4 regions of the Neisseria zoodegmatis genome follow, and region 3 is predicted to be linked to each of the others. Evidence: predicted binding sites of a transcription regulator. Region 3 holds the regulator's gene; each other region holds the start of a gene.
The links. Region 3 encodes FNR, which switches genes on or off when oxygen is low (the NO sensors DNR and NnrR bind a similar motif). Its sites were predicted from a motif close to TTGATNNNNATCAA; they were not measured.
Positions count from the first base shown of each region.

Region 1: CKV66_RS03540 (cytochrome-c peroxidase) is a predicted target of FNR. The motif match lies at 4,995-5,008, and genes of this name have one in related genera.
Region 2: CKV66_RS02875 (universal stress protein) is a predicted target of FNR. The motif match lies at 2,263-2,276, and genes of this name have one in related genera.
Region 4: CKV66_RS09925 (DUF3149 domain-containing protein) is a predicted target of FNR. The motif match lies at 2,432-2,445, and genes of this name have one in related genera.

Region 1 is NZ_LT906434.1:764,034-772,022, reverse strand. Features, by position in the region: gene CKV66_RS03560 (GNAT family N-acetyltransferase) at 1-56, opposite strand, end outside; gene rfaQ (putative lipopolysaccharide heptosyltransferase III) at 225-1,325, opposite strand; gene CKV66_RS03550 (lysophospholipid acyltransferase family protein) at 1,340-2,221, opposite strand; gene metK (methionine adenosyltransferase) at 2,447-3,616, shown strand; gene CKV66_RS03540 (cytochrome-c peroxidase) at 3,719-4,879, opposite strand; gene CKV66_RS03535 (NAD(P)H-dependent glycerol-3-phosphate dehydrogenase) at 5,173-6,162, shown strand; gene CKV66_RS03530 (hypothetical protein) at 6,284-6,667, shown strand; gene CKV66_RS03525 (cell division protein ZapA) at 6,684-6,980, shown strand; RNA gene ssrS (6S RNA) at 6,995-7,172, shown strand; gene rplM (50S ribosomal protein L13) at 7,422-7,850, shown strand; gene rpsI (30S ribosomal protein S9) at 7,860-7,989, shown strand, end outside.
Region 2 is NZ_LT906434.1:615,711-623,699, reverse strand. Features, by position in the region: gene ptsP (phosphoenolpyruvate--protein phosphotransferase) at 1-1,397, shown strand, start outside; gene CKV66_RS12455 (lipoprotein signal peptidase) at 1,524-1,682, opposite strand; gene CKV66_RS02875 (universal stress protein) at 1,701-2,153, opposite strand; gene CKV66_RS02870 (oxidative damage protection protein) at 2,527-2,796, opposite strand; gene CKV66_RS02865 (Nif3-like dinuclear metal center hexameric protein) at 3,034-3,786, shown strand; gene petA (ubiquinol-cytochrome c reductase iron-sulfur subunit) at 3,909-4,493, shown strand; gene CKV66_RS02855 (cytochrome b) at 4,505-5,854, shown strand; gene CKV66_RS02850 (cytochrome c1) at 5,869-6,657, shown strand; gene grpE (nucleotide exchange factor GrpE) at 6,912-7,475, shown strand; gene dnaK (molecular chaperone DnaK) at 7,724-7,989, shown strand, end outside.
Region 3 is NZ_LT906434.1:2,396,531-2,404,519, reverse strand. Features, by position in the region: gene CKV66_RS12255 (hypothetical protein) at 1-155, shown strand, start outside; gene hemN (oxygen-independent coproporphyrinogen III oxidase) at 230-1,639, opposite strand; gene fnr (fumarate/nitrate reduction transcriptional regulator Fnr) at 1,847-2,581, shown strand; gene argJ (bifunctional glutamate N-acetyltransferase/amino-acid acetyltransferase ArgJ) at 2,664-3,884, opposite strand; gene CKV66_RS11315 (chloride channel protein) at 3,885-5,276, opposite strand; gene CKV66_RS11310 (GNAT family N-acetyltransferase) at 5,735-6,487, shown strand; gene CKV66_RS11305 (lysophospholipid acyltransferase family protein) at 6,606-7,352, shown strand; gene CKV66_RS12765 (calcium-binding protein) at 7,448-7,989, opposite strand, start outside.
Region 4 is NZ_LT906434.1:2,106,271-2,114,259, reverse strand. Features, by position in the region: gene CKV66_RS09940 (sodium-dependent transporter) at 1-153, opposite strand, end outside; gene CKV66_RS09935 (hypothetical protein) at 263-505, shown strand; gene mpl (UDP-N-acetylmuramate:L-alanyl-gamma-D-glutamyl-meso-diaminopimelate ligase) at 599-1,978, shown strand; gene CKV66_RS09925 (DUF3149 domain-containing protein) at 2,233-2,364, opposite strand; gene CKV66_RS09920 (hypothetical protein) at 2,761-2,961, shown strand; gene dcd (dCTP deaminase) at 3,044-3,610, opposite strand; gene glyS (glycine--tRNA ligase subunit beta) at 3,869-5,929, opposite strand; gene CKV66_RS09905 (hypothetical protein) at 6,035-7,078, opposite strand; gene glyQ (glycine--tRNA ligase subunit alpha) at 7,125-7,989, opposite strand, start outside.

The sequences.
Region 1 (7,989 bases), 920 kb from region 3:
TTTCCGTTGCTGGTGGTGCCGTGAATGATGATTTCGTAGGGATTGCAAACTAACATGGGGCGGCTCACTGTAACTATATATTATTGTTCGGGCACAGGATGAAGATGAAATGCGTGCGGCAGGATAATTCTCGTCTTTGCGGCGCCGATTATACCGTACTGCGGTATCAATCTAAAGCACTGCCCCTTAAGCGGAATAAAATTGTGCCGAAATAGGCCTAAACATCACACGGCCGCGTGTTGATTCCCGCCAACAGGCTTCAGCTTTTCCTGCACGGCATTCCACACGGCATCCACCGGTATCGCCGACAGTAAACGGGTTTTATCATCGGTATTGATGCTGTCTGGATGCGGCAGTTCGCCGAAATCGCCTGCCCACACTACCGAAGCCTTATCCGAATAAGGCCGCCAACGACTGACCCAGCTCGGGCCGAACAAGGCAACCTGCGGCTTGTCGAGTGCGGCGGCCATGTGCATGGGAACGGAGTCCACGCCGATAAACAGTTCCGCACCGTCAATCGCTGCAGCCAATTCGCGTAAGTTCAAGCAACCCGAAAGCTGCCATAGCTGAACGCCTGCGGGTATATTCAGACGGCCTGTAATCTCGTCCAACATAGCTTGTTCTTCCGCGTCGGGCGCGGCGGTCAGCACCACATTCCGACCGCTGTTTAACAAGCGTTGCAGCAATTCGATGTATTTATCGTTGTTCCAACATTTGAATTGCCAGCGCGAACCGGGGTGCATCAGCACATACGCCTCGCCCTGCCAACCGCGTTCCGTTAACTTGGCATGCAGCGATTCGCGCGCGGCGGCGTCGATTTCCATGCGCACTTTCGGCTGATAACTACTCTGCAAGCCCAGCGGGCGCAGCACGGCAAGATGGTTTTGCACAACATGATGGGCATGACCGAGGTCTTCGTTCAATTCGCTATGGCAAAACCGCCACAAGGCATTGTCGCGCTTACCGTAGCGGAGGCTGCCGCTACGTTTGCCGCACAATTTGGCCACGGCGGCGGCACGCCATTGGTCGGAAAGATTGAACACCCAGTCGTAACGCTGCGCTTTCAAATCGGCAAACAGCGCAGCTTCGTGCGACAGCTGGCGGCGGATACCTTGTTTTTTCCATTGGCGGTCGATGGTGAAGATGCGGCGTATTTGGCTGTTGCCGCGCAAAATATCGGCGGTTTCCTGATACACCAGCATATCGACGGCGCAATCGGGATACGCATGTTTGATTTGATCGACCACCGGCGTGGTCAGCAGCACATCGCCGTGATGCCGCAGCTTGATAATCAAAATACGTTTCGGGGTATGGGGTTGAGTCATGTTCGACAGCCTTTTCAGACGGCATCAGGAGGCGGCGGCGCGCCTGCCGGATGTTTGTAACGGTTGTAGGCAAACAGATATTGTTCGGGGAAGCGGCGCACCCAATATTCTACGTTTTCATTGATCACGACCGCATCATGCTGCTTATCGCCGTTCAACTCGCCTTGAAGCGGCTCGATGTGCAGCACGAATCCTTGCCCTTCAGGCAGGCGTTCTCCGCAGAAAAACAATGCCTTCACGCCTTTTACTTGAGCCAGCTTGGCCGCCAGTGTCATGGTATAAGCGGGTTTGCCGAAAAATTCAGCCCAAACGCCTTCGCCGCCTTCCCGCGGATCGGGCACATGGTCGGGCAGCACGATGGTTGCCTCCCCCGCTCTCAAAGCCTTGATAATCTGCTTGACCCCTTGAATAGAAGTCGGTGCCGTGCGGCCTTTGTCGCGCACCCTGCCCGCCTGCATTACCGCGTCAAACGCTTTGATTTTCGGCGGCTTGTACATCGCAGTCAGCGGGAAAGGCAAACGGTGGCTGATATAGCGGCCGGCAATATCGTAGCTGCCGATGTGCGGCGTAATCAGCAACAGACCTTCGCCGTTGTCCAAGGCCGTCTGAATATGTTCCCAGCCGTGTACTTCTTTAAACAGCGCCGCCACTTCTTCAGGCCGTCTGAAAAAAGCCACCGGCAGTTCCAAACCGCCTTTGGCTGTTTCCTGCAACACAGCTTTAATCATACGGTCATCGGCGCGGATGCCGGCAACCTCCAAATGCTTGCGGATACGCTCGCGGTTGTCCGCCGAAAAACGAAACGCCAAACTACCCGCCGCGCGTGCAAAAGTATGCAGCAGCGGTAACGGCAGCGCGGCCAGCAGGCGGAAAATCAAGGCAATCAGTTTCTGCATAAAGCGGACAAGCGGGCGAAATAAAAACGCTATTGTAATGGAAAAAAGCCCGCGCCAAACCTTCCGCACCGTAAAAAGCATTTTATCTCCCGCCCATGCCGCTGCCGTTTTTCAGACGGCACGCGCCGCCCCAAACCGGCGTTCTCTGCTATAATCGCACCGTTTATTTTCTACTGCCGCCCCGGCCCGGTGTGCGGCTTCCTTATTCAAGAAAGCACTCCCCCCATGAGCGAATATTTATTCACTTCCGAATCGGTATCGGAAGGCCATCCCGACAAAGTGGCCGACCAGATTTCCGATGCCATTCTTGACGCCATTTTGGCGCAAGACCCGACTGCCCGCGTGGCTGCCGAAACCTTAGTCAACACCGGCTTGTGCGTACTGGCCGGCGAAGTGACCACCACCGCACACGTCGATTACATCAAAGTAGCGCGCGAAACCATCAAACGCATCGGCTACAACTCTTCCGAGCTGGGCTTTGACGCCAACGGCTGCGCGGTCATGATGTGCTACGACCAACAGTCTCCCGACATCGCCCAAGGCGTGAACGAAGGCGAAGGCTTGGACTTAAACCAAGGCGCAGGCGACCAAGGTTTGATGTTCGGCTACGCTTGCGACGAAACCCCCACGCTGATGCCGTTTGCCATTTATTACAGCCACCGCCTGATGCAGCGCCAAAGCGAAGTGCGCCGCGACGGCCGTCTGCCGTGGTTGCGCCCCGACGCCAAAGCGCAAATTACCTGCGTTTATGACGCCGAAACCGGCAAAGTAAAACGCATCGACACCGTAGTATTGTCCACCCAGCACGCCCCCGAAATCAGCCACGAAGAGCTGTGCCAAGCCGTTATCGAGCACATCATCAAACCCGTGTTGCCGAAAGACATGCTCACGGAAGAAACCAAATATCTGATCAACCCCACCGGCCGTTTTGTCATCGGCGGCCCGCAAGGCGACTGCGGCTTAACCGGCCGTAAAATCATTGTCGACACTTATGGTGGTGCTGCTCCGCACGGCGGCGGCGCATTCTCCGGCAAAGACCCCACCAAAGTCGACCGTTCCGCCGCTTACGCCTGCCGCTATGTGGCCAAAAATATCGTTGCCGCAGGCTTGGCCACCCAATGCCAAGTGCAGGTTTCCTACGCCATCGGTATTGCCGAACCGACCTCGATTTCCATCGACACCTTCGGCACGGGCAAATTGAACGAAGAAGAACTGATTAAATTGGTACGCGAACATTTCGACCTGCGCCCGAAAAGCATCGTACAAATGCTCGACCTGCAACGTCCGATTTACAGCAAAACCGCCGCCTACGGACACTTCGGCCGCGAAGAGCCTGAGTTTACTTGGGAACGCACCGACAAAGTGCCTGCATTGAGAGCAGCTGCCGGCTTGTAAAACAACACAACCGAGCAAAAACGATTGAGGCCGTCTGAAAACAAGCTTTGCGGGTTTCGCTAAAATATTTTCAGACGGCCTCAAACTTATCTTAACTGCGTTTTATTGATTGTTCGGACGGCTATCGGCTTCAGAATAAACCGGCAGCTCCGGCACAGTACGCGCAGAGTCGGAAACGGAACCCGACAAGGTGTTCAAGAATGCCACAATTTTTTCCACCTCTTCTTTCGGTAATTCTTTACCCAATTGAGCCTCGCCCATGATACTGACCGCTTTATCCAATTCCCACACGCTGCCGTCGTGGAAATAAGGATAAGTACGGCTCACGTTACGCAGACCCGGCACGCGGAATACAAACTTGTCGTTTTCCGCTTTAGTTACTTCAAAGCGGCCTTCGTCATGCTTTTTGCTGCCGGTAAATTGCCAGTAAGGGCCTTTCACCAAACCGAATTTTTGGAACGTATCGCCGCCCAGCGTCACACCTTTGTGGCAGGCAATACAGCCGTTATTGATAAACGAACGTACACCTTGGCGCTCCGTTTCGTTCAAGGCATTGATATTGCCTTTCAGATAATCATCCCACTTGGTCGGCGTCAACAGCGTGCGCTCGAAAGCCGCAATCGCATGGGTAATATTTTTAAAGGAAACCGCGCCGCCGTTGTCAGGGAAAGCTTCTTTAAACAAAGCCTGATATTCGGGAATTGCCGCAATTTTCTTCTCAACAGACGCTTCATCGGCGTTGGCCATTTCAACCGGGTTCAGCAAGGGGCCGCCGGCCTGCTCTTCAACCGTTGCCGCACGTCCGTCCCAGAATTGACTGCCCAACAAAGCCGCGTTCAATGCAGAAGGCGAGTTACGCACACCAAAGCTGCCTTTATGACCGGGGCTGGTCGGCAGATTGTCCACACCTGCCGTCGCCAAGTTGTGGCATGAGTTACAGCTTACCGTATTGCCTTTAGACAAACGCGGTTCGTACCACAATTGATGTCCCAACTTAACCTGTGCAGGCGTAAAAGGATGTGCCTTTTGCATTTCAGCCTCGTCCGGCAGCGGTTGGAACAAGGTTTGAGCCTGCTTCAACAATTCCTTGTCTTCTGCAGAAGCATTGCTGTTATCCACAGCCGGTGCAGAAGCAGCAGGAGCGGACGCTTCAGGAGCAGAAGCAGCACCGGAAGCGGCAGGTTCGGACGCTTTTTCTCCGCAGGCAGCAAGAGCCAACAATACAGCAAGAACGATGCCGCTTTTATTCATAGCATGTTTCATGGTGGTTCCTTCCAAAGATATTATGGTTATTGATATTTTTGTTTTAACTTAAATGAGTGGTCGCAACATATTTCCACAACCGGCTTGAGTATAAACTCGATCATTTTTTGCTGATTTGTTTAAAATCAACTTTCAAAACACCATAACATTTGCCAATAATGCCGATAGCACTTATCTAAAACATATTCCCGCCCATACCCGTGTTTTACCCGCCGATCCCCTTCCCCGCCGAGCTTGCACCACCGCCATGATTGTTTTAAAGTTAGCCCCATTCCAACAATGAGAATACCCATATGAATATCACCGTTATCGGCGCAGGCTCTTGGGGAACCGCGCTCGCCCTACATTTCGCCCAACACGGCCACCGCATATCATTATGGTCGCGCAATGCCGAACACATGCAGACCATCCGACAAGAAAGAGAAAACAAACGCTATCTCCCCGGCTTCACCTTTCCCGACACACTCAGCGTCCATACCGAATTACAAGAAGCCTTAAAAGATAGCGAACTGGTATTAATCGTTACCTCCGTAGCCGGCCTGCGCGACAGCGTCAAACTCTTGGCAGAACACAACGCCGCCCACCTCCCCATACTGACCGCCTGCAAAGGCTTCGAGCAAGATACAGGCTTGCTGACTTTCCAAGTCGTTAAAGACGTTTTGCCCGACAACGACAAAATCGGCGTCCTGTCCGGCCCCAGTTTTGCCCAAGAGTTAGCCAAGCAACTTCCCTGCGCCGTTGTATTGGCATCAGAAAACAAAGCGTGGACTGAAGAACTGATAGGCCGTCTGAACAGCAACGTATTGCGTCTGTACGGCAGCGAAGACATCATCGGCGTTGCCGTAGGCGGTGCCGTTAAAAACATCATGGCCATTGCCACCGGTATTTCAGACGGCCTCGAATACGGCCTCAACGCCCGCGCCGCCTTAGTAACCCGCGGCCTCGCCGAAATCACCCGTCTTGCCGTCGCCATGGGCGCACAACCCAAAACCATGATGGGGCTTGCCGGCATCGGCGACCTCATTCTTACCTGCACCGGCGCACTCTCCCGCAACCGCAGAGTCGGCTTAGGCTTGGCAGAAGGCAAAGAGCTGCATCAAGTATTAAAAGAAATCGGCCACGTATCCGAAGGCGTCAGCACCATCGAAGAAGTATTCAACACCGCCTGCAAATACCAAATCGACATGCCCATTACCCACACCCTGCTCCAGCTTCTCCGCAAAGAACTGAACGCCCGTCAGGTTGTCGAAAGATTAATGGAACGCGAAACCCGATTCGAATAAACCGTCAAATATATAAAAGAACATCAGGCCGTCTGAAAAACATTACGTTCAGACGGCCTTATTTGACAGCCCCATTTATCCCTACTATGCTTGCCTCCATATCAACCGAGCGGTACGAAAAATGAATCAATCTCTGGAAAAACTCGAAATCAATGTTTACCAGCTGGTACAGAAATTTGAGACCCAGCTGGGCGAAAACAGACGCCATCAAGAAGAAATCGCCCGCCTGAAAAGCGAAATTACCCGGCACCAGATGGCACAAGAACAGCAAAAAAACGAACACCAGGCTGCCGTCGACGAATTGAGCGAAGCCCTCATGGTACAAATGAGCAACCTCAAAAACGAAATGCAGGGCCGCATTCAGAGCGTTACCGACGAAATGCAAAATAAAATCGACGAGCTTACCGCCGAAAACCAAAAATACCGCGACGCATTGAATGCCAGCGCCGAACACCTCCGCAAACTGCTGGCACGCCTGCCGCAAGAACCCGAAGCAAACCAATAAATAAGGATACCCGACAATGAGTATCGAACAAGTCAGCCTCGACATCATGGGCCGCTCATTTACCATCGGCACCCCCTCAGAAGAAAAAAACACCCTTCTGCAAGCCGTCAACATGCTGAACCAAAAGTTTGACACCATCAAACAAACCGGCCGCATCGTCGAAACCGACAAAATCGTCATTATGGCCGCCCTCAACGTCGTTCACGACCTCTTAAAAATGTCGATGAAAGATGATTTGGCAATTGGCGATTTTGAGCGTAAAATAACAGACATGATTAATGCTTGCGATAAAGTTTTATCCAAAACAGCTTAAGCAAGCCAAAAGCTTATTCCCTGCGGTGTTCGCGAAGGCATACATTCCTTTGAACCAATAAGTTCGCTTAAGGTTGCCGGGAGATGCAGTGGGCGCGAGCGTCTGTACAGATGCACCCGAAACTGCCCGTGGCGACCGCCTTGTCAGCAAGGTTCAAGCGGATTCAGCCTAGACGACACCTGCGGGGATTCCCCCAAAAAACAAAATGCCGCTATAGCGGCATTTTTCCTATCCGATACATCAATAATAAAACACACAAATCTTCAAAACCATCAGATTCGAACCACACCCAAGCACACCGAAATTGCAACAAATACAACACCATTTAACCTTCAGCTAAAAGTCTTCAACGTATTTTTCCCAGCAACTCAAATCAGATTGACAGACTTACGAATCATCTATAAAATCGGCAGCTTTCTATATCTATCTGGATTACCCCTTATGAAAACCTTTTCAGCCAAGCCGCATGAAGTAAAGCGCGAGTGGTTCGTGGTTGACGCACAAGATAAAGTATTAGGTCGCGTCGCTGCAGAAATCGCCCGCCGTCTGCGCGGTAAACATAAACCCGAATACACTCCTCACGTTGATACCGGCGATTACATCATCGTTATCAATGCAGACAAACTGCGCGTAACCGGCAACAAAGCTTTAGACAAAAAATATTACCGCCACTCAGGCTTCCCCGGCGGCATCTATGAGCGCAGCTTCACCGAAATGCAAGAGAAATTCCCTGAGCGTGTTTTAGAAAAAGCGGTTAAAGGCATGCTGCCCAAAGGCCCTTTAGGCTACGCCATGATCAAAAAACTGAAAGTGTACGCAGGTTCAGAACACGGCCACGCCGCACAACAACCTAAAGTTTTAGACATTTAAGGACACGACATGAACGGTAAATACTACTACGGCACTGGCCGCCGCAAAAGTTCAGTGGCTCGTGTATTTTTGCAAAAAGGCACCGGCCAAATCATCGTAAACGGCCGCCCTGTTGACGAATTCTTCGCTCGCGAAACCA
Region 2 (7,989 bases), 770 kb from region 3:
CCTACCTGCGCGCCCGCAAGCAAGACATGCTGCAAGTGGTAGAGCGCCTGCACAACAATCTGGCCGGACAAGGCAACGAATTAACGCTCGACACCACCGACCTTTTGGAAGACACCGTATTGGTGGCGCACGACATTTCCCCCGCCGACACCGTCTTTTTCAAAGAACAGCGCGTAACCGCGTTCGTTACCGACGCCGGCGGCTCCACCAGCCACACCGCCATTCTCGGCCGCAGCCTCAACATCCCTTCCGTTATCGGCCTGCACAACGCCCGCAAGCTCATCAGCGAAAACGAATGGGTGGTGGTGGACGGCATCAACGGCGTACTCATCATCAACCCCGATGAAACCGTACTGGCCGAATATCGCGCCCGTGCCCGCGAATACCGCGCCCGCACCCGCGAACTCAACAAAATCAAAAAAACCGCCGCCACCACCGAAGACGGCATCAACATCGAACTGCTCGCCAATATCGAATCCGCCGACGACATCAAATCGGTACACAATATGGGCGCAGACGGCGTCGGCCTGTTCCGCAGCGAGTTTCTCTACCTCAACCGCGACACCATGCCGTCTGAAAAAGAGCAATACGAGGTGTACAGCCATTTCGTGAAAAAGCTCAAAGGCAAAAACCTGACCATCCGCACCGTTGACTTGGGCGTCGATAAAAACCCGCGCTGGTTCGGCCAAAACAGCTCGCCCAACGGCAGCACCAACCCCGCGCTCGGCCTCACCGGCATCCGCCTGTGTTTGGCAGAACCCGTGATGTTCCGCACCCAAATGCGCGCCATCCTCCGCGCCGCCGTGCACGGCCCCGTGAAAATGATGTGGCCGATGATCGCTTCGATTTCCGAATTGAAGCAGTGCTTAGTCCATCTCGAAACCGCACAAAAACAACTGATCGAACGCGACGAACCCTTTGGCGAAGTCTCCGTCGGCTGCATGATTGAAATCCCCTCCGCCGCGCTCACCGTCGGCAGTCTGCTCAAGCACGTCGATTTCATCTCCATCGGCACCAACGACTTGATCCAATACACTTTATCGGTTGACCGCGGCGACGATGCCGTCAGCTATCTCTACCAACCCGGCCACCCCGCCGTGCTCAAACTCATCCAGCACGTTATCCGCACCGCCAACCGCATGGGCAAAACCGTGTCGGTGTGCGGCGAAATGGCCGGCGACACCACCTTCACCCGCCTGCTGCTCGGCATGGGCTTGCGCCGTTTTTCCATGAACACCAACAACTTGCTGTCGGTAAAAGACATCGTACTGCACAGCAATACGATGGATCTGGAAAACGAAACCGCCCGCCTGATGCGCAACGAAGACCCTGAAAAAGTCGAAAAACTTTTGAAAAACATGAATAAAGAAGAAGAGCCGGAAAATCTTGCCAAATAGAGGCCAATTAGCTCACAGCCGTTTTGAGGCCGTCTGAAAAAAGGCGACAACAGGCAAGCATACAAAAACAACGGGCGGATCAATCATCCGCCCGTTTTCACATGCCAAATTCCAAGCAAACCGCTTTTAAAAAAAGCCAAAATCCGGCTGAGACCTTTGCAAAACTCTCAGATGTGGATGCAGTTCAAGGCGTAGCAGCACAGCGAGTGCAGACATATCGTATAGATAGGCAAACGAGCGAGCAGCGCGCAACGCAGAAATGCGCCGCAGATGAGAGTTTTGCAAAGGTCTCCGGCTGCTTCATCAATCTTCGTCTTTACGCCGCACCAGCAACACCGGAATATCCGACTTACGCACCACGCCTTCGGCAACCGAACCCATCAACAAGTGCATCAAGCCCGAAAAGCCGTGCGTGCCCATCGCAATCAAGTCGCAACGCTCTATGCCGGCCTGCTCAATCAGCAGATCGGCAATCTTATCGCCCGCACTTTCCATAATCAGGGCATCATGCTCCACGCCCAGCCCGTCCAGCTCTTGCTTGGCACGCTCCAACACTTTCACCCCCGCTTCTTCCACCGCCTTGCGCACGGCAGCGGCATCGGTATATCCCGGCGCACCCCAATTGAATTGACCCAAGTCCACCACATGCACAGCCAACACGACTGCACCAAGCTGCTTGGCCAGTTTGCCCGCTTCTTTCAAAGCATACAAAGAAGCCGTACTGTCATCTACGGGAACCATAATACGTTGATACATCGCTAACCTCCTCGGATTGTGGAAAAACGCTGTTGTTTTGCGGCATGAAACCTTTATAACATACAGACCTGCGCCAAGCATTTAAGTTGCGCCGTTTTTGCTTTATTTATTGTTTTGTATCAAATCTGCAAAAGTCTGTTCAAACCTGCTTTCCAAGCGGTTTTTCAAAGCAGGGCAACCTGAAACTTTGCGCCAAAATACAGGGAAGTGCCAGCCACAGCAGAGCGAGCGCAGACATATCATATGGGCAAGCACACAGCGCAAAAATCCGCAGGTAGATAGGTTTTTATAAAAGTCTCAGGCCGTCTGAATACAACAAAAGCCGTACCGAACATACGTTCAGACGGCCTTTCGGATACTTCTACCGCAAACATTATTCTTGCGGCACATAACCCTGCACTTGATCGGCACCCTCGCCGAAAAAATAGTTTTCCATCTGCTGCGCCAAATACTCGCGAGCGCGCGGGTCGGCCAAGCTCAAACGGTTTTCATTGATCAACATCGTTTGATGGCGCGTCCAAGCGTCCCAAGCTTCTTGCGACACATTTTCAAAAATACGCTTACCCAACGCATTGGGCAGCGGAGCAAATTTCATACCGGGGGCTTCCTTGCCCAACTTGATGCAGTGAACCATACGGGTCATGTCGGCTTCCTTTATTAAAATAATGTTTCAGACGGCCTCGATTGTAGCCGAGCAAGATAGGTTTGTATATTGCATCCGCGCCGCAGCACCCAAAACGACGTCCACCCAAATTACGGTAAAATACACACCTAAAACCTGACCAAACCAACGCACCCCTTACCCGTTAAAACCTATCAAACACCCATCAACAAACAACACCGCTTCAAATACCGACGCAATACATAAAGGAACACCGCCATGGCAAACACCCGCCGCGCCATCCTAAACTGGTGCGATGAAACCCTGCAAACCGCCCTCTTCAAAGACTACGCCCCCAACGGCCTGCAAGTCGAAGGGCGCAGCGACATCCGCAAAATCGTTACCGCCGTCACCGCCAGCCGAGCCGCCTGCGACTACGCCGTCAGCCAGCAAGCAGACATGCTGCTGGTGCATCACGGCATGTTTTGGAAAAGCGAACCCCTTACCATTACCGGTTGGAAAAAAGACCGCATCGCCACCCTGCTCAAACACGAAATCAACATGGCAGGCTACCATCTGCCGCTCGACGCCCACCCCGTACTCGGCAACAACGCCCAACTCGCCTCACGCATGGGCTGGACGCTCGACAAACAGTTTGGCGAACAAAACCTACTCAATGCAGGCCGTCTGAAAACACCCAAAACACTCGGCGAACTCAATGCCGAACTCCATCAAAAACTCGGTCGGGTGCCCGTTGCCGTCGGCGAAGAAACCCGCGTGATAGAAAACATCGTCTGGTGCACGGGCGGCGCACAAGGATTTTTTCAGACGGCCATAGACGAAGGCGCCGACGTTTACATCACCGGCGAAATTTCAGAAGCACAGTTCCATCTTGCCAACGAAACCGGCACCGCCTTCATCAGCGCCGGACACCACGCCACCGAGCGTTACGGCATCCAAGCCCTCGGCGAAGCCATACAAGCGCAATTCGGTATCGAAACCGTATTTTTTGACGAACAAAACCCCGCATAAAATCAAAAAACACTCCAAAATTTTTACCTTATTTTAAATAACGCTTTAAGTATCCCTATAAAATCAGGTAGAATTAAAGAGTTTAATGGCTCGGTATTCCCCTTAATTAGGATGACTGAATAATGGAAAATCAAGAAATCAATCAAAGCCGCCGCCGCTTTCTGACGCTGGCGACCGCCGGTGCAGGCGGAGTGGCCGCTTTAGGCGTTGCCACCCCGTTTCTTGCCAGCTTTTTCCCTTCCGAAAAAGCCAAGGCAGCCGGTGCGCCCGTTGAAGTGGACGTCAGCAAAATCGAGGCCGGTCAGCTGGTTACCGCCGAATGGCAAGGCAAACCCATTTGGGTGCTGAACCGCACGGAGCAGCAGCAAAAAGACCTCGCATCACTCAACAACGCGGTGGCCGACCCCAAATCCGAAGTAGAACAGCAGCCCGAATACTGCAAAAACGAAATGCGCTCCATCAAGCCCAATATTTTTGTAGCCATCGGTATCTGTACACACTTGGGCTGCTCACCAACCTTCCGTCCCGACGTGGCACCTGCCGACTTGGGTTCAGACTGGAAAGGCGGCTTCTTCTGCCCGTGCCACGGTTCCAAATTCGACTTGGCAGGCCGTGTGTTTAAAGGCGTTCCCGCCCCGACCAACCTGATTATTCCGCCCTACAAATACCTGAGCGACACCACCATTCTGGTAGGCGACGACAAATAAAGGGACTTATCATGGCAAACCAAACCAATAATGAAAATAAATCATTGTTAGGCTGGGTAGACGCACGTTTCCCTTTGTCTAAAATGATGAAAGAGCACGTAACCGAGTATTACGCGCCCAAAAACTTCAACTTCTGGTATTTCTTCGGTTCGCTGGCCATGCTCGTGCTGGTCATTCAAATCGTCAGCGGTATCTTCCTGACCATGAACTACAAGCCCGACGGCAACCTGAATTCATACCACCTTCCCGCAGCCTTTACCGCCGTGGAATACATCATGCGCGACGTATCGGGCGGCTGGATCATCCGCTACATGCACTCTACCGGTGCATCTATGTTCTTCGTGGTGGTCTATCTGCACATGTTCCGCGGCCTGATTTACGGTTCTTTCAAGAAACCGCGCGAATTGGTATGGGTATTCGGCTCATTGATTTTCTTGGCTTTGATGGCCGAAGCATTTATGGGCTACCTGTTGCCGTGGGGTCAAATGTCGTTCTGGGGTGCGCAGGTAATTATTAACCTGTTTGCCGCCATTCCCGTAATCGGTCCTGATTTGTCTACTTGGATTCGAGGCGACTTCAACGTATCCGACGTTACCTTGAACCGTTTCTTCGCTCTGCACGTTATCGCCGTACCTCTGGTATTGGTAGGCTTAGTTGTTGCCCACTTGATTGCTTTGCATGAAGTAGGCTCTAACAACCCCGACGGCGTAGAAATCAAGAAACTGAAAGACGAAAACGGCATTCCTTTAGACGGTATTCCGTTCCATCCTTACTACACCGTTAAAGACATCTTGGGCGTAGTGGTATTCCTGATCGTATTCTCAGCCATCATGTTCTTCGCACCCGAAGGCGGCGGCTACTTCTTGGAAGCACCGAACTTTGACCCGGCCAACCCGCTGAAAACGCCTGCACACATTGCGCCGGTATGGTATTTCACACCGTTCTACGCTATTTTGCGCGCGATTCCTTCGTTCTTCGGCACACAGGTTTGGGGCGTACTCGGCATGGGCGCAGCGGTTGTATTGATTGCCTTGCTGCCGTGGCTTGACCGCTCTCCGGTGAAATCCATCCGCTACCGCGGCCCAATTTTCAAAACCATGTTGGTATTGTTCATCATTTCCTTCATCGGCTTGGGTATTTTGGGTGCATTGGTAGCCACCGACACCCGCACCATCGTAGCTCGTATTCTGTCTTTCATTTACTTTGCATTCTTCTTGGGTATGCCGTTCTACACCAAAATGGACAAAGACCGCCCTGTTCCGGAGCGTGTCACCATGGGCACCGGCAAACAAAAACTGATGTTCTTTGTTTACGTGGCGATTACCGTGGTAGGTGCATACTTGTTTGCAACCAACATTTAATGAGGGCAGTGAAAATGAACAAAACACTGAAAAACTGGTTCGCTGCCTTATTGCTGGCAGCACCGATCAGTATGGCCGCAGCAGCAGGCGGTGGCGGCCACTATGAAAAAGTAGACATTGATTTGCGCGACCAAGTCAGCCTGCAACGCGGTGCCCAAATCTTTACCAACTACTGCTTATCGTGCCACTCTGCTACCGGCATGCGCTTTAACCGTTTGCAAGATATCGGCTTGAGCGAAGAGGAAATCAAGAAAAACTTGATGTTTACTACCGACAAAGTCGGCGACGTGATGCAGTCGGCCATGAATCCTAAAGACGGCGCAAAATGGTTTGGTGCTGAACCGCCCGATTTGACCCTGATTGCCCGTTCACGTGGTGCCGATTACCTGTATGCCTACATGCGCGGCTTCTATAAAGACCCTACCCGTCCTACCGGTTGGAACAACACTGTGTTTGATAAAGTAGGTATGCCGCATCCTCTGTGGCAACATCAGGGCGTTCAAGCCGTTGAGCTGGATGCAAAAGGCCAACCCGTTATGGTTAAAGACGAACATGGCAACATGGTACCTAAACTGTATTGGGAATCTACCGGCCTGCAAACCCGCCGCTTGGCTAACGGCAAAGTCATCACCAAAGAATACGATGAATATGCCCGCGACTTGGTAAACTACTTGGTTTACATGGGAGAACCTGCCCAGTTGCAACGTAAACGTACCGGCTACATCGTGATGATTTTCTTGCTGGCTGTGATGTTGCCGTTGGCTTACTTCCTGAAAAAAGAATACTGGAAAGACGTTCATTAATCTCTTTCCTGAAAATGAAAAGGCAAAACCTGTTGGTTTTGCTTTTTTTTGTTTCCTCCCTGCAATCAAGATTCACAACATAAACTATTCAAACCACAACCCGACATCTCAAAAAACAGAAAAATCCCGGTTTATCAACAGCAGTTTCTCCACAAAAAATTTTTCCAACCATTTTGCTTCTCACGGCTTGAATAAGCTTTCAGACGGCCTTATATAAAGCATCATTCACATCTTATCTATACAGGATAACCGACATGAGCGAACACAACCCCGTCACAGAAACAGAAGAAGCAGTAGAATCGGTTGAAACCATTGAAACCGAGCAAACAGAAGAAGTTCAGGAAAAGCCTTCTTATGAAGACTTAGAAGCCAAAATTGCCGAACTTGAAAACACACTCAAAGACGAACAACTGCGCGGCTTGGCTAATGAGCAAAACCTGCGCCGCCGCCACCAGGAAGAGATTCAAGCCACGCATAAATTTGCAGGCCAGAAATTTGCCTCCGAAATGCTGCCGGTTAAAGATTTCTTGGAAATGGCATTGCTTGACCAAAGCGGCAACTTTGAAGCACTCAAAATGGGCGTTCAAATGACCTTAAATGAGCTGAACAAAGCCTTTGAACACACCCAAATCACAGAAATCAACCCGCAACCCGGCGACAAACTCGATCCCCACCACCATCAAGCCATGCAGATGGTGGAAAGCGAACAAGAACCGAATACCATTGTGAGTGTTATGAAAAAAGGCTACCAACTTGCCGACCGCGTGTTGCGCCCCGCCATGGTTACGGTTGCCCAAAATCAAGGCAACGAGAACTGATTATTTGCATGGCACATGTTTTCAGACGGCCTGCATCAATACAGGCCGTCTGAAAACATTATCTGTGGATAAGTAAATCAAGCACTTGAATTAAAAATAATTATTCAGTCAAAAAAATTAAACGGCAACACTTGAAAAGTAAAAAATCCGCCTTATTTACGAATCCGACAGGGGAAAGATTCCCCACCAAGTTTAAGTTTCAAACATCATTCTATTTGAATTGAAAAAATTTCTAAGGAGCAAAACATATGGCAAAAGTAATCGGTATCGACTTAGGTACAACCAACTCATGTTTGGCTATTTCTGAAAACGGCCAAACCAAAGTAATCGAAAACGCCGAAGGCGCACGCACCACACCGTCTATCATCGCCTACCTCGACGGCGGCGAAATTTTGGTCGGCGCACCCGCCAAACGCCAAGCCGTTACCAACCCGAAAAACACCATTTATGCCGCCAAACGTTTGATCGGCCATAAATTCGAAGACAAAGAAGTACAAAAAGACATCGACCTGAT
Region 3 (7,989 bases):
TTCAGACGGCACCGGAAGCCTTGCACAATTCAGACGGCCTCAAAAGTTTGAGGCCGTCTGAAAGCGAGCAGGCAGGCTCCGCTGAAACCCGCCAAGCAGGTTCGTTTAAATATCGGCCAAACAGAAAACAGCTTGCGCAGGGGGATTGGCTTTGAATACGGATCGAGGGAACCTTTGCCGATTATGCCCGGCCTGTGGCTTTTCAGACGGCCTCAACAGGTGGATGCGCTTAAACCGTTTTCGAGTATTGTGCCGTTGTTTCTTTATGCCGCAGATGGTAGTCAAACACCATGGCGATGTTGCGGATGAGAAACCGGCCTTTCGGCGTAACCGTCAGCCCGTCGGCGCGCAGCTGCAACAAACCGAGTTCGGCCAAATGCTGCAAATCAGCCCATTCTTCGCGGAAATAATCTGCAAACGAAATACCGAACGCGCGTTCGTAGGTTTCAAATTCGAGCGCAAAGCGGCACATCAAATCTTGAATGATGTCGCGGCGCAATAAGTCGTCGCTGTTGAGACGGTAGCCGCGCATCACCGGCAGGCGGCCTGCGTTGATGGCGGCGTAATAGGCTTCGATGTCGCGTTCGTTTTGAACGTAGGCATTGCCGATTTTGCCGATGGAAGAAACGCCGATGGCGATGAGGTCGCAGTCGGCATAAGTCGAATAGCCTTGGAAGTTGCGTTGCAGACGGCCTTCTTTCAGGGCGATGCACAATTCGTCTTCGGGCTTGGCAAAATGATCCATGCCGATAAATACATAGCCGCGCGCCGTCAGCGTTTGCACCGCATATTGCAGGATATCGAGTTTTGCTTCGCTGTCGGGTACGGCGGCGGTATCGATGCGCCGCTGCGGTTTGAAAATGTGGGGCAGGTGGGCATAGTGGTAAAGCGCCAAACGGTCGGGATTGAGCGAGAGCACGGTGTCGATGGTGGGCTTGATGCTTTCGGGCGTTTGATGCGGCAGGCCGTAAATCAAATCCACGCTCACCGATTTGAATCCGGCTTCGCGGGCGGCTTCGATCACTTCTCTGGTTTCTTCGACGGTTTGAATGCGGTTGACGGCTTTTTGTACTTCGGGGTCGAAATCCTGAATGCCGACGCTCATGCGGTTGAAGCCGAGCCTGCCCAAATGCAGCACGGTCTCGCGGCTGACTTTGCGGGGGTCGATTTCAATCGAGTATTCACCGTCGGGCAGTAAGTCGAAATGGCGGCGGATCATGCCGAAAACGCGCTCAAGTTGTCCGTCATTCAAAAAAGTGGGCGTGCCGCCGCCGAAGTGCAGCTGTATCAGCGGATGGCGGCCGTTTAAGTGCGGTGCCAGCAGGTTGAGTTCTTTTTCCAGATATTCGATATAGGCATCGGCGCGGGATGTGTCTTTGGTGATGATTTTGTTGCAGCCGCAGTAATAGCAGATGGTGTTGCAGAAGGGAATATGGATATACAGCGACAGCGGTTGGTTTGGGCTGCCCGCTTGGCGCATATCCAGCGAATGAATGTATTCTTGCGCATCAAAGCCGCTGTGAAAGCGGTCGGCGGTGGGGTAGGAAGTATAACGCGGGCCGCTGGAAGGCAGCGATGCGATCAGGTTACGGTCGAATTCGGGCGATTGGTTGGCAATGGCGATATTGATGGTATTCATGTGTGGTTTCGTGTGTTGTTTAAAGCCTGTTTGTTGTACGGTGTAGGCGCGGTTAAGTGAAGCTTTAGCCGTTATTTTTGATCCATAGGCAAAATAAGGGTATTTTGCTAGAATAAGCAAGTTATCGACAACGTGCCTTGATGCGAGTCAATATTTGATTAGTCGGGGTAATATCACACGCTGCTTATGAATAAAGGTTAACCGGGTATGCCAGCACATACTGTACCAAACCAGATGAAAACATTGTGTTCGACATGCTCTCTGCGTGAGTTGTGTCTCCCCGTAGGTCTGATGCCGGCCGAGTTTGCCCAACTTGATGCCGTGATCCGTCAAAGCCGCAAATTGAAAAAAGGCGAATGCCTGTTTCGCGCGGGCGATGCTTTCAGCTCTCTTTTTGCCATCCGCACGGGTTTTTTTAAAACGACCATCGCCAGCCAAGACGGGCGTGATCAGGTTACCGGCTTTTTTATGTCGGGCGAGCTGATCGGTATGGACGGTATCTGCTCCCATACGCACAGTTGTGATGCGGTTGCTTTGGAAGACAGCGAAGTGTGCGAACTGCCTTTTGCTCATATGGAAGAGTTGGGGCAGAAAATCCCCAGCCTGCAAACCCATTTCTTCCGCATGATGAGCCGTGAAATCGTGCGCGATCAGGGCGTGATGCTGTTGTTGGGCAATATGCGCGCCGAAGAACGCTTGGCGGCTTTTTTGTTGAATTTGTCCAACCGCCTGTATTCCCGCGGCTTTGCGGCCAACGATTTTATTTTGCGTATGTCGCGCGAGGAGATTGGCAGCTATTTGGGGTTGAAGCTGGAAACGGTAAGCCGAACCTTGTCGAAGTTCCATCAGGAAGGTTTGATTTTGGTGGAGCACAAGCATATCCGCATCCTCCAGCCTGATGCCTTGAAACAAATGGTGTCGGGTTGCGCACATGCGTTGTGATGTTTACGAAGTCATGAAATAACATGAGGCCGTCTGAATTTTTTCAGACGGCCTCATGTTATTTCAAAACATTTGTGTTTAATTAGCTGCGGTAGTCGGCATTAATCGACACATAATCATGCGATAAGTCGCAGGTATAAACCGTGGCCTGTTCGCCGCCGCGTTGCAGATCGACGCGCACGGTAATTTCGTCTTGGTTCATGATCATCTGCCCGGCTTCTTCGGTGTAGCTCTCGGCTCTGCCGCCGTGTTCCGCAACCAAAGCGGAACCTAACCACAAGCGTACTTTGTCGGTATCGAAGTTTTCCAAACCGGAATAGCCGATGGCGGCAAGCAGGCGGCCGAGATTGGGGTCGGAGGCGAAAAACGCGGTTTTTACCAAAGGAGAATGCGCGATGGAATAGGCAACTTTGCGCGCTTCTTCGCGGCTGGCGGCGTTTTCCACATGAATGGTAATAAATTTGGTGGCGCCTTCGCCGTCGCGCACAATGGCTTGCGCCAATTCGAGTGCAAGGCTGCCGAGCAGCTCTTTCAGTTGGTCGTAACGCGGGTCGGCGATATTGTCGATTTCGTTTTGGCCGCATTTACCGGTGGCTACGATGACGAAGCTGTCGTTGGTGCTGGTGTCGCCGTCAACGGTGATGGCGTTGAACGAGAGGTCGGCGATTTCTTGTGTGAGCATTTGCAGCACGGGCTGGGATACGTTGGCGTCGCACACGATAAAGCCGAGCATGGTGGCCATGTTGGGGCAAATCATGCCCGCACCTTTGGCAATGCCGGTGGCGCGCACGGTGTGGTTGTTGCCGATTCTGCCTTCACGACTGGCGGATTTCGGCACGGTGTCGGTGGTCATGATGGCGCGCGCGGCATCGTTCCAATGTGCGGGTTTTACGTTGGGCAGTGCGGAGACGATTTTGGCGGTGGGCAGCGGCTCGAGAATCACGCCGGTGGAGAAGGGCAGCACCTGCTCCGGTTCGCAGCCTATTTGTTTGGCGACGGCACGGCAAACGGTTACGGCATCTTCACGGCCTTTGAGACCTGTGCCGGCGTTGGCATTGCCGGTGTTGATAACCAAAGCGCGGATACCGTTTTCGTTGGACAGATGTTCTTTGGCAATGTGCACGGGGGCGGCGCAGAAGCGGTTTTGCGTGAATACCGCGCCGACGGTATTGTCGGTGTTTAACACGATCAGCGTTAAATCGTCATGGGCGGCCTTCTTCACGCCTGCCTGCCCGATAAAAACCTGCGCGCCGTCTACGGTAAGTAATTCTGCTGCGTATTTTTCTTTTAGATTCACTGCCATTTATCGGTTCTCCTTAATATCGACCTGTTTGGCGGCATATTCTTCCTGAACACGCTGCCGGAAACGTGCGCCTGCCGCATGGTAAAACGGCTTGGGTGAAAACTGGCGCGACACTTGAGATGCAAAAATAGCACCAATCAACAGCCAAAACAACAGATTCTGTCCGCCCGTCATTTCCATCACGACAACGCTGGAGGTGAGCGGGGATTGCGTGGCGGCGGCTAAAAAGGCGGTCATGCAGATTAATACCAAAACGTTGACGCCGGTTTGCAGGTCGGCAAATTGGGCGATGTGTTGGCCGATCATCGCGCCGACGGTGAGCGAGGGTGTGAAAATGCCGCCGGGGATGCCCGCCCAGTAAGACAGCACGGTGGCAAGCCATTTGGCTGCGGCCACGCCGAAGGGGGCGTCATACATGCGCCGTAAGGCATCGGAAGCTTCGTGATAGCCGGTGCCGAATGTCTGCCCTTGATAAATCGTGCCGAGCGCGGCCAGCAGTACGCCGATAACGCCGGCCAACATAATGGGATGGCGGCGTATCCAGCCGCGGTATTTTTCGGGCGAAAAGGCCGCCGCACCTTTATACAGCATGCGGGCAAACAGGCCGCCGGCCACGCCGCACACCAGTGCGCTCAGCAAGACCCAAATCAGCATGTCGTCCAACTCGGTGCCGTGAAAGCCTGAGAAATAGGGGTTGTTGCCCTGAATGGCCACCTGAATGAAACCGGCCGCCAAGACGCCGATGAAAATCTGCCGTTCCCAGCGCAACAGTATGCCGCGCCCCAATTCCTCGATGGCAAACACCACACCGGCCAGCGGAGCATTAAAAGCAGCGGCCAAACCGCCTGCCGCGCCGGCGGCAATCAAATCGTTTTCCTGCATGCCTTTGAAGGCGATATTGTGTTTTTTGCACCATGCGCCCCAAGCCGACATTACGGCGGCACCGACTTGCACCGACGGCCCTTCACGCCCGATAGACGCGCCCGCGAGCATACCGAGAAAGGTAAGCGGGATTTTCAACATGGTTTGCCACAGCGAAATCAGCCGGGTTTTTTGTGCGCCGTAAGGCAGCGACAGCGAGGCCAACACCTGCGGAATGCCGCTGCCTGCGGTGTAAGGCGCGAAACGGCGCGTCAGCCAAACAATCAAAGGCAGGCCGAGCGGCAGCGCCACCCACGCAAACCACGGATATTCGCCGACCAGTCGCGCGTTTTCTTCGAGCGCCCAGTCTGCCATTTTGGCAAACGCCAGCGATACCAGCGCCACCAGCGCCGCGCCGGCGAGCAGAAAGCCGAAAGCTAGCGTTTTGCGCGACAGCCTTTGGGTTTGATTGAGTTTGTGGATGATTTTTTTCTTGAGTATCCGGTAGCGAGTGGTAAGAAAAGTTTTCATGAGAAGACAGCCTAGTCTGGTAATGTGCGGTAATCGGTTTCAGACGGCCTCGGTGAGCAGGACAATGTGGACGGAAAAACAACAAATCCGCGCCGGTAAAGAAAGTGAACCGAAGCCGTTTTCCGCTGCCTGATCGAAGGCTGCCGAGCCGTTTGGGTGTGTAAAACGATAGGTAAAGCACGGCGGAATCATCGGGTGTGCAGCGGTGGTGCAAAACCGTTATTATGAGCAGATTTTTTCTGTATATAAAGGGTTGTGAGCGGTTTGGCCGGTTGATTGTTGCGGCTGTGTCGGTTGAGTAAGGTAGGGCAAAGTTGGCGCCGGCGAGGTGGTGGATGCCGTCTGAAAAAGGTGTTTTCAGACGGCCTCAGTAACGGTAACTGTCAGTATTATGTATGGAAAAATGCAAAAGCACTCTGTTATACTAACGGGCTTACTTACTGACGACGAGAGCTTATATGCCCCATAAAAGCCGTTTCAACACCACAGGCCCGAAAATCGGCCTGACTGTGCGACTGGCGGAAAACCAACAAGAAATCGAAGCCGCACAACGCTTGCGTTATCAAGTATTTGCCGAAGAATTAGGCGCCGACATCCAAAGCAGCGACGGTTTGGATGTGGATGAATACGACCAACATTGCCACCACTTGTTAGCTTTTGACGATGCCACCGGCGAAGTGATCGGCTGTTACCGTCTGATTACCGAAGAGGGCGCCCAAGCCGTCGGCTCGTGGTACAGCGAACACGAATTCGACCTCTCTCCCTTGAAAGACATTCTGCCGCAAACCGTTGAGCTGGGCAGAGCGTGTATCCATCCCGATTACCGCAACGGCGGCTTGATTATGCTTTTGTGGTCGGGTTTGGTGAAGTTCATGCGCGATGAAAACCTGCGTTTTATGATCGGCTGCGGCAGCATCAGCACCGTCGACGGCGGCCACGAAGCGGCCGGCCTGTATCACGCTTTAAAAGAAAAGCATTTGGCGCCTGCACAATGGTGCGTGCGTCCGCTCAATCCCCTCAAATGGGACGAACTGAATCCCGTTGAAAATCCTCCTTGCCCGTCGTTGATTAAAGGCTATTTGAACGCCGGTGCCTGGTTTTGCGGCGAGCCGTGCGTCGATGAAGCATTCAACTGCGCCGACGTGTTGATTCTGATGGACATCAACCGCTTAAACGACCGCTATCTCCAACGTTTTGCCCCGCGACTTTAAAATAAATCATCAGGCCGTCTGAAAACCCGCTGGAGGGATTCGCTAAAGCGAACGATGCAGGCTTCGCTAAAACTTATTCAGACGGCCTGCTGATGTATTGCACACACACTTCAATAATATGAAAACCTTACGCACTGCTTTCCGACTGTTCTGCATAGCCGGCTGTTTGCTTTACGGCATGCTGGAAATGTTTTTCCTGTTTCCTTTTTACAGCAAGCAACGCAAACTGCGCGCCATTCAATTGTGGTCGCTGCGCGTGCTCGCCTCTTGCGGGCTGAAGCTCAAAACCTACGGCAACCTGCCGAAAGAAGGGCAGGGGCAGATGATGATCTGCAACCACATTTCATGGCTGGACATTATGGCGATTAATGCCGCGTTTCCCGGCCGTTTTGTGGCCAAAGACGATGTGGCGAAATGGCCGGTGGTGGGTTATCTCGCTACACAGGCGCAAACCGTTTATGTAACGCGCAACAAAGGCACCGAAGGCAACAGCCGGAAAATCCGCCATGTTACCGAGGCGTTGAAAAACGGCGATACGGTTACTCTGTTTCCCGAAGGCACGAGCAGTGAAGGCCACGAAATTCTGCCGTTTAAAACCAGCTTTTTTCAGGCGGCCAATGAAGCGGGCGTGCCGTTTATTCCGGTGTTGTGCCGCTATCCCAATCCGGACGGCAGCAGCCCAAACCCGGCCATGGCGTACTACGGCGACATCAGTTTGGTGGAATCCATTCGCATGATCGCTTCGCAGCCGGGCGGTACGGCAGAACTTTATTTCCTCGACCCCGTGCCGTCGGGTGCGGACAGGCAGGAAATTGCCCGCCATATTCATCAATTGTTGAGTGAGAAGCAGCGCGAATTGGGCTAAGGCTTAGCAACAAGAGACTATAAGGCCGTCTGAAAATATTTTCAGACGGCCTTATTTCCATCATAGGCATTGTAAAGCGGTAATGCCGATGTTGATCAGCCCAATATTTCCTGAACTTTCAAAATATCGTCTAAAGTCATATCAGATTTGATGCCTTTGAAGGTTATTGAATTCTGATAAGTATGGCCGTCTTCCTCGCCGCGGAAAGATAAAACATGCTTTTGCTGATCCCATTCTAGGAAGTGTTGGTCAAAATCCAGCAGCTCGGTGAACACCAATTTGTCTTGGTCGAAATCGAAGTTGACGATGGTATCGTGGCCGCTGTCGCTGTTGGTTACGAACACATAGCTGTCTTTGCCTGTGCCACCGAATAAATAGTCATCGCCGGCACCGCCGATTAAGATGTCGTTGCCCGCTTCGCCGCGCAGGGTGTCGTTGCCGCCGTTGTTGCTGCGGTCAAGCAGTTGCGCCCAGTTTTCTTCGATGAAGTGGCGCACGGCAGGGTTGCTTGTGCTGCCGAGGTGTTCGCCGACGTAGGCTTGCAAGGCATGGAAGGCATCGCTGCCGTCTTCGGCTTTGAAATCCAGTTCTGCGGTGCTGATGTTGTCGCCGAACAAAATATCGTTGCCGTTGTTGC
Region 4 (7,989 bases), 290 kb from region 3:
GTAGGGGATGATGAACGCGCCGCCGCCGTTTTCATAAGTAACATAAGGGAAACGCCAGATGTTGCCCAAACCTACCGCCGAACCGATGGCGGCAAACATAAATGCCCGTCGGCTCGAGAAGGTTTCGCGCTTGGATTGATTTGAATCAGACACAATCGTACCTCGTGAAGAATAAAATGTGTTTTACTGCCGGATGGTTTGACGGGCATTTGCCTGTTCCGGCGCACGGCTGCTTGATTCGGCTTTTAAAAAGAAATCGGCTGTGAAACGACTTTTGTTTAAAAAACGTATCGAAGCAGGTTATTTGCAGTCAATAAAATATCAACATGTACGGTATCATACTGATTTATGTAAAGTTGTGCGAGAAAAATTTAAAGCGGCGGTGTGTTTTTCAAATAAACCGGCAAGCATGATGCGAATAGAAGTTTTTTTCGACCGTTTGGCAGTTGTGTGCCGGCTGCATTGTGCGGGCCGTCTGAAAATCAAGTATCCGCTTTCGGAATAAAAAATGGGCGGGTATCCGTTTCTTTATCAGACGCATATATCGGCAGGGCAGCGATTCACTATATAATAAGCCTTTTTGTTAAGAACCCTTATCATGAAACACATACACATTATCGGCATTGGCGGCACTTTTATGGGTGGCGTGGCGGCGATAGCCAAAGAGGCAGGATTTAAAGTAACCGGCTGCGATGCCAAGATGTATCCGCCGATGAGCACCCAGCTTAAAGCACTCGGCATTGATGTGCATGAAGGTTTCGATGCCGCCCAGTTGGATACGTTTCAAGCGGATGTGTATGTGATCGGTAATGTGGCCAAGCGCGGCATGGATGTGATAGAGGCGGTATTAAACCGAGGGCTGCCTTATATCTCCGGCCCGCAATGGCTGGCTGAAAACGTATTGCACCATCATTGGGTGCTGGCCGTGGCGGGAACGCACGGTAAAACCACCACGGCTTCCATGCTGGCTTGGGTGTTGGAATACGCAGGCTTGGCGCCCGGTTTCCTGATTGGCGGCGTACCTCAAAATTTCAGCGTGTCCGCCCGTTTGCCGCAAGCGCCCGAGCAGGATCCGCACAGCAAATCGCCTTTTTTTGTGGTGGAGGCTGATGAATACGATACGGCGTTTTTCGACAAGCGTTCCAAGTTTATACACTACCGCCCGCGCACTTGTATTCTGAACAATCTGGAGTTTGATCACGCCGATATTTTTGCCGATTTGGTCGCCATTCAAACCCAGTTCCATCATTTAGTGCGTACCGTGCCGTCTGAAGGCTTGATTGCATGTAACGGTACGGAACAAAGTTTGCGCGATACCTTAGCGAAAGGCTGTTGGACACCGGTGGAGTTTTTTGGTGGCGAAAACAACTGGCAAATCGGAGAGGTTGATTCAGACGGCTCGTTTGATGTGTTGTTTGAAGGTAAAAAAGCAGGCCGTGTCGCTTGGCAAATCATAGGCGAACACAACCGCATGAATGCTTTGGCCGTTATTGCGGCGGCACGCCACGCCGGCGTGGACATTCAGACGGCCTGTGAAGCACTAAGCCAATTTAAAAATGTGAAACGGCGCATGGAAACCAAAGGCGTGGTGAACGGCGTAACCGTCTATGATGATTTTGCCCACCACCCCACCGCGATTGCCACAACCGTTGCCGGTTTGCGCCAAAAGGTAGGCAGCGGGCGCATCTTGGCCGTGTTGGAGCCGCGTTCGAACACCATGAAGCTTGGCACGATGAAAGACGCTTTGCCAGAAAGTCTGAAAGAAGCGGATCATGTATTCTGCTACGCCGGCGGGCTGGATTGGGATGTGGCCGAAGCACTTGCTCCGTTGGGAAACAAATTGTATGTAAACCGTGATTTCGACGCTTTCATGGCGGAGATTATCCACCACGCGCAAAGTGGTGATCACATCTTGGTGATGAGCAACGGCGGTTTCGGCGGTATTCACGACAAATTGCTGTCGGCATTGGCCAAATAATTTTCGGGAACCTTTCCTCCATCGTTTTAAATTGCGTGTATTGGTTTCTCATTTAAACGCATTAACATATCAGGCCGTCTGAATTTTCAGACGGCCTGAATCTATTAATTAATAGGTATGTTTGAGCATCTTGATGTTTGAAGGAATCAGCAAGCCGAAAAATAGTGTGTAAGCGGTCAAAAAGCCAAAAAAAAGGGGTGGCAGACCGCCACACCCAAACACACACACATCAAGAGGAAAGAGATGAAAAAAAATTAGTTTCCGGATTTATCAGCTTGCTTTTTAACCCAGAAGAATAAAACAGTTGCAATTACGATAACAAACACAATCGTCAGTAAAGACATGATGCCTACCGGCGATTCAAATAATTCGTTGAGTAGTTCCATAATGTGTTCCCAGTAATATTCGTTATTAGATTTAAGGCACATTATAGATAAAAATCATTATCGGTATTTGATGCAGGTCAACCTTCTATGAAGTTACTGCGTTTCAAAAATTAAAGTGTTCGGTATGAGTGCGGAAACATAGCCAATCGGCCAAGTGAGTGAAAAACAATAGCTTTATTCAATCCATTTGCAAGTGTTAAGAATGTCTGCATAGGGAAGTTTGTGCTTGGATAGATAAAATATTTATCATTAAAATAATTACTTACGTTGATTTCTTTCCGCCTGTGTGCAATCCGAACCGCCTGAGTGATAATCAGCTTGCAGTTATGTCATTCGATTTATCCTTCCTGTCGTATAGATGAAAAGTGAATGTAAAACTTCAAAAAGGAGGGAATCATGCGTATTACTGTTTTTGTAGTGGCGGCTGCCTTGCTGGGCGGTATCTACTATGTTCAGGAAAGCCCCCAAATCAAGCAGAAGATTAAACACACGTTCAGCCGTGAAAATCTGCTGGAAGTGAAATTTAAAGATCCTGAAAAACAAAAAGAATATGAAGAAAACAAATCTTCATTGTTTTATCCGGATTCCAAATCATAACAATAAGGCCGTCTGAAAATATTCAGACGGCCTTATTGTTTGGATGGCGAAAAAGTTTCGCCCAAGCTGCTTGTTTGTTCTCTTAAGTTTTAGGCAAAGTCACGCCGGTTTGGCCCATGTATTTGCCGTTGCGGTCTTTATAGGAAGTTTCGCACACTTCATCGCTCTCAAAAAACAAAACTTGAGCCACACCTTCTCCGGCGTAGATTTTGGCCGGAAGAGGGGTAGTATTGGAAAATTCCAACGTAACATAGCCTTCCCATTCAGGCTCGAAAGGCGTTACGTTCACGATGATGCCGCAGCGGGCGTAGGTGGATTTGCCCAAGCATACGGTCAACACATTTCTCGGGATGCGGAAATATTCAACCGTGCGCGCCAAGGCAAAAGAATTGGGTGGGATAATGCAGAAATCGTCTTCAACGGTAACGAAGTTTCGGGGGTCGAAGTTTTTGGGATCGACTATCGTGCTGTTGATGTTGGTAAAAATTTTAAATTCATTGGCGCAACGGATATCGTAGCCGTAGCTTGAGGTGCCGTAGGAAATGATTTTTTTACCGTCGATTTCTTTAATCTGATTCGGCTCAAACGGCTCAATCATCCCGTGTTGTTCGCTCATACGGCGTATCCATTTGTCCGATTTAATGCTCATGTTTTTCCTTTTGATTGGCTGGTGTTTTCAATAGCTCGTGATGGGGCAGGGCAAGGTTTGGCCGTTGCTCAGATGGTGGGATTGTACCAGGTTCACCGCTACATAATGAATGGGATTTATTTTCGTGCCGGGTTTGCTTGGCTGTACGATTTTCAGACGGCATTGATAAAACATTTCGTCATACCCGGTAAAGGCCGAGGTATGACGAAAATTTGCTGACTGAAAGTTTCAGCAAGTTAGCCGAATCATTGGCTTGGTTTATTCACCCAGCTTGGTAATATCTGCCACGGCGTTCATCAAATCTGCCAGTTGTTTCAACAGATTCAGGCGGTTTTGTTTTACGGCGGCATCGTCGGCCATTACCATCACATTGTCGAAGAAGGCATCCACTTGCGGCTTCACCGAAGCCAAGGCGGATAAGGCCGTCTGAAAATCTTGGGCGGCCAATGCGGCTTCGATTTTCGGTTGCAGGGCTTGTGCGGCGGTGAACAGGGCTTTCTCTTCGTCTTGCTGCAACAGGCTTTCGTTTACCGCGCCCAATTCGGCATCGGCCTTTTTGAGCAGGTTTTGCACGCGCTTGTTGGCGGCGGCAAGGGCGGCGGCTTCGGGCAGTTGTTTGAACGCGGCCACGGCTTGCAGTTTGGCAGCGAGATCGTTCAGGCGGCTGGGTTGTTTGGCCAATACGGCGGCGACGATGTCTTGCGGATGGTCGTTTTGCAGCAGCACGGCCAAACGCGCCTGCATGAATTCGGCGACTTCGGCAACGGTGTTGTCGGCGAGTTTGCCTTGCGGGAAGCTGTTGTAGGCCGTCTGAAGCAGGTCGTTGATGTCCAAATCGTGCTGCATCAACATGCGTAAGATGCCCAGTGCGGAACGGCGCAGGGCGTAGGGGTCTTTGTCGCCGGTGGGAATCAGGCCGATACCCCAAATGCCGACGAGGGTCTCCAGTTTGTCGGCCAGCGCCACGGCGGTGGCGGTTGTGCTTTGCGGCAAGTCGTCGCCGGCGAAACGGGGTTGGTAATGCGCTTCGATGGCTTGTGCGATTTCTTCGCTTTCGCCGTCCAAGCGGGCGTAGTATTTGCCCATAGTGCCTTGCAGTTCGGGGAATTCGCCGACCATTTCGGTAACGAGGTCGGCTTTGGCCAAGCGGGCGGCGCGTTCGGTAACGGCAACGTCGGCCCCCAATGCTTTGGCGATGTGGCCGCTGATGCTCATCAGGCGGCTGATGCGCTCGGCTTGGTTGCCCAGTTTGTTGTGGTACACCACGTTTTCCAGTTTGGGCAAGCGGCTTTCCAAAGTGGCTTTTTGGTCTTGCTTGTAGAAGAATTCGGCATCGGCGAGACGGGCGCGCAATACGCGTTCGTTGCCGTGGATGATGTGGCTCGGGTCTTCGGCTTGAAGGTTGGAAACCAGCAGGAAGCGGTTCATCAGCTTGCCGTTTTGATCGAGCAGCGGGAAGTATTTTTGGTTTTGCTGCATGGTGAGAATCAGGCATTCCTGCGGCACGGCGAGGAAGTGTTCTTCAAACTGCGCTTCCAATACCACCGGCCATTCCACCAGTGCGGTGACTTCGTCGAGCAGGGCTTCGTCGGCGGCAACGGTGGCATTCAGACGGCCTGCTTGTTCGTTTAAGGCCGTCTGAATGGCGGCTTTGCGTTCGGCAAACGAAGGAATCACTTTGCCTTCATGGCGCATTTTTTCGGCATAGCTGTCGGCATTCGGGAATACGATGTCGCCGCTGCTCAAGAAGCGGTGGCCGAGGGTGTGGTTACGGCTGTCCAAACCCAATACCGAAGCCGGTACGGTGTCTGCGCCGTGCACGACCACCAAACCGTGTACCGGACGCACAAAGGTATGTGTGCTGCTGCCCCAGCGCATCACTTTGGGAATCGGCAGCTTTTTCACGGCTTGCGCCAAAATATCGCTGATCAAGGCCGCCAAAGGCTGGCCTTCTTGGGTAAATTCGTAGGCATACACATCTTGTTTGCCGTCGTTGTCGATTTTCAGACTGGCAATATCAGTGCCGCAAGAGCGGGCGAAGCCTTCCAGTGCTTTGGTGGGCATGCCGTCTTTCATACCCGCGGCAACGCTCGGGCCTTTTTTCACCACCAAACGGTCGGCTTGTGCAGCTTTAACGTTTTTCACTTGCGCGGCCAAGCGGCGGGGCGAAGCGTAGGCGGTGTATTCGGCTGTGCCTTCAATTAATTGTTCTTTTTCCAAGCCTTCGACGATAGAAGCGGCAAGGCTGTTGCCCAAGTTGTTGAGGGCTTTGGGGGGTAGCTCTTCGGTGAGGAGTTCGATTAACAGGGTTTGGGTCATCTTGATTTGGTACTTTCTTTATATAAAGTGCATTTCAGATTGTTTGAAATAGCTTTCTAAATGTAATTTTCTGCATTGTTGTCATTAAATCCAAAAGCAATTTAATTAACCAGCAGTTTCATTAATGGCGACCGTTTCAATAGTAAGCTGTCCACATTGTTGTCGATTTAAATTGCGGTTGCTGTGAACCTGAAGCACGTTAGGATTGCTGTGTTCCCATTGAATATAGTCGCCAATTTCCAACGGGCATGTAGTATTGATTTCGGTTATTTCACCATATAGACCAATCAAAGTATGATTATTTAAGTGTAAATCAAAATAGGCATTTGATAGTTCAAATAGATTAGTGCTTATGGTTTTGTCATCATTAATAACCCATAAATCATGATATCCCTTGGGAAGCTGTTTGTTTATCCAACGTCTTTGAGAAATATAGCTGTTTTTCGGAATTCGGATGTGAATGTGGTTCATAGAGTCAGTAATACGTTGACCGGCAGAGAAGCAGCTTGTTACGCGATAAGCTGGTCCGTTTCCAGCTGCATCATAATCATGGTAGTCCGAATTATTTTCATCATCGTTGGAATGTAAGAGCCTCCATTCTACTTTTTCTTTGCAATAAAAGCCTTGGATGTTATGGGGTTTATCTAATACGGTTTCGAGAGAGTCTCCCCATGTAATACGGGTGACTTTATATGATTCCGGAAAATTATCTTGCTGAGTATGTAAATAACGGCGCATTGAGGTAATAGATAGACCTCTCCATAGCACGGGTTTTTTGAAATTAGCTTTCTCAAAATATTCAGGCTTCAACCATTTTTCATCGATTAAGTAGCTGTTGGGCAGTTCCAGTTGCGTACCAACTGGTAAAGTAAGATCCCCAATGGTAGTAGCTTTTTTCAGTACGGTTTTGTATTTGGCTTCTTCAACGGCGCTCGTTATCAAGTCGTTTACATACATATAAATTAGTGGTGAAGCTACAGTTAATAAAAGAACTGCTGCCAATAAGCTCCATAACCCATTTTTTTTCAGGTTAGCGCGTACACGGCTTGATATTGTCAGCAGTACTATCCATACCAATAAAACTAGTATGGCAAAGTGACATACAAGTAATATCAACACCACTAAAGGATGAAACGTGAATGGTATCATGGGAAAAGTGCCGCACTGTTAATGCCGCAAGAAGCCTAGCTAAAACTTACGCTGTTTTATCCTTAATCAACGGAAAACCCAATTTCTCGCGGCTCTCCACAAACTTTTGTGCCACAATCCGGCTCAAAGCGCGGATGCGGCCGATGTAGGTGGCGCGTTCGGTTACGGAAATGGCACCGCGGGCATCGAGCAGGTTAAAAGTGTGGCCAGCTTTGAGTACCATTTCGTAGGCGGGCAGTGCCAGCGAGGTGTCTTCCACTTCGAGCAAACGCTTGGCTTCGACTTCGAAGTTGTTGAAGTTTTGCAGCAGGAGTTCGACGTTGGCGTATTCAAAATTGTAGGTGGATTGTTCCACTTCGTTTTGGTGGTAAACGTCGCCGTAAGTGATGGTTTGGCCGTCGGGAGTTTTGGACCAAACCAAGTCATATACGTTTTCCACGCCTTGCAGATACATGGCGAGACGTTCGATGCCGTAGGTGATTTCTCCTAAAACGGGTGTGCAGTCGATGCCGCCGACTTGTTGGAAATAGGTAAATTGGGTCACTTCCATGCCGTTGAGCCATACTTCCCAGCCCAAACCCCAAGCGCCGAGGGTGGGGTTTTCCCAGTCGTCTTCGACAAAGCGGATATCGTGAACTTGAGGGTCGATGCCGAGTTCGCGCAGTGAATCAAGGTATTGTTCTTGAATGTCGGCCGGGGCGGGTTTTAAGGCCACCTGAAATTGGTAATAGTGTTGCAGGCGGTTGGGGTTGTCGCCGTAGCGGCCGTCTTTGGGGCGGCGGCTGGGTTGTACGTAAGCGGCATACCACGGCTCGGGGCCTAATGCGCGCAGGCAGGTGGCGGGGTGGCTGGTGCCGGCGCCGACTTCCATATCGAAGGGTTGTAAAACGGTGCAGCCACGTTCGGCCCAG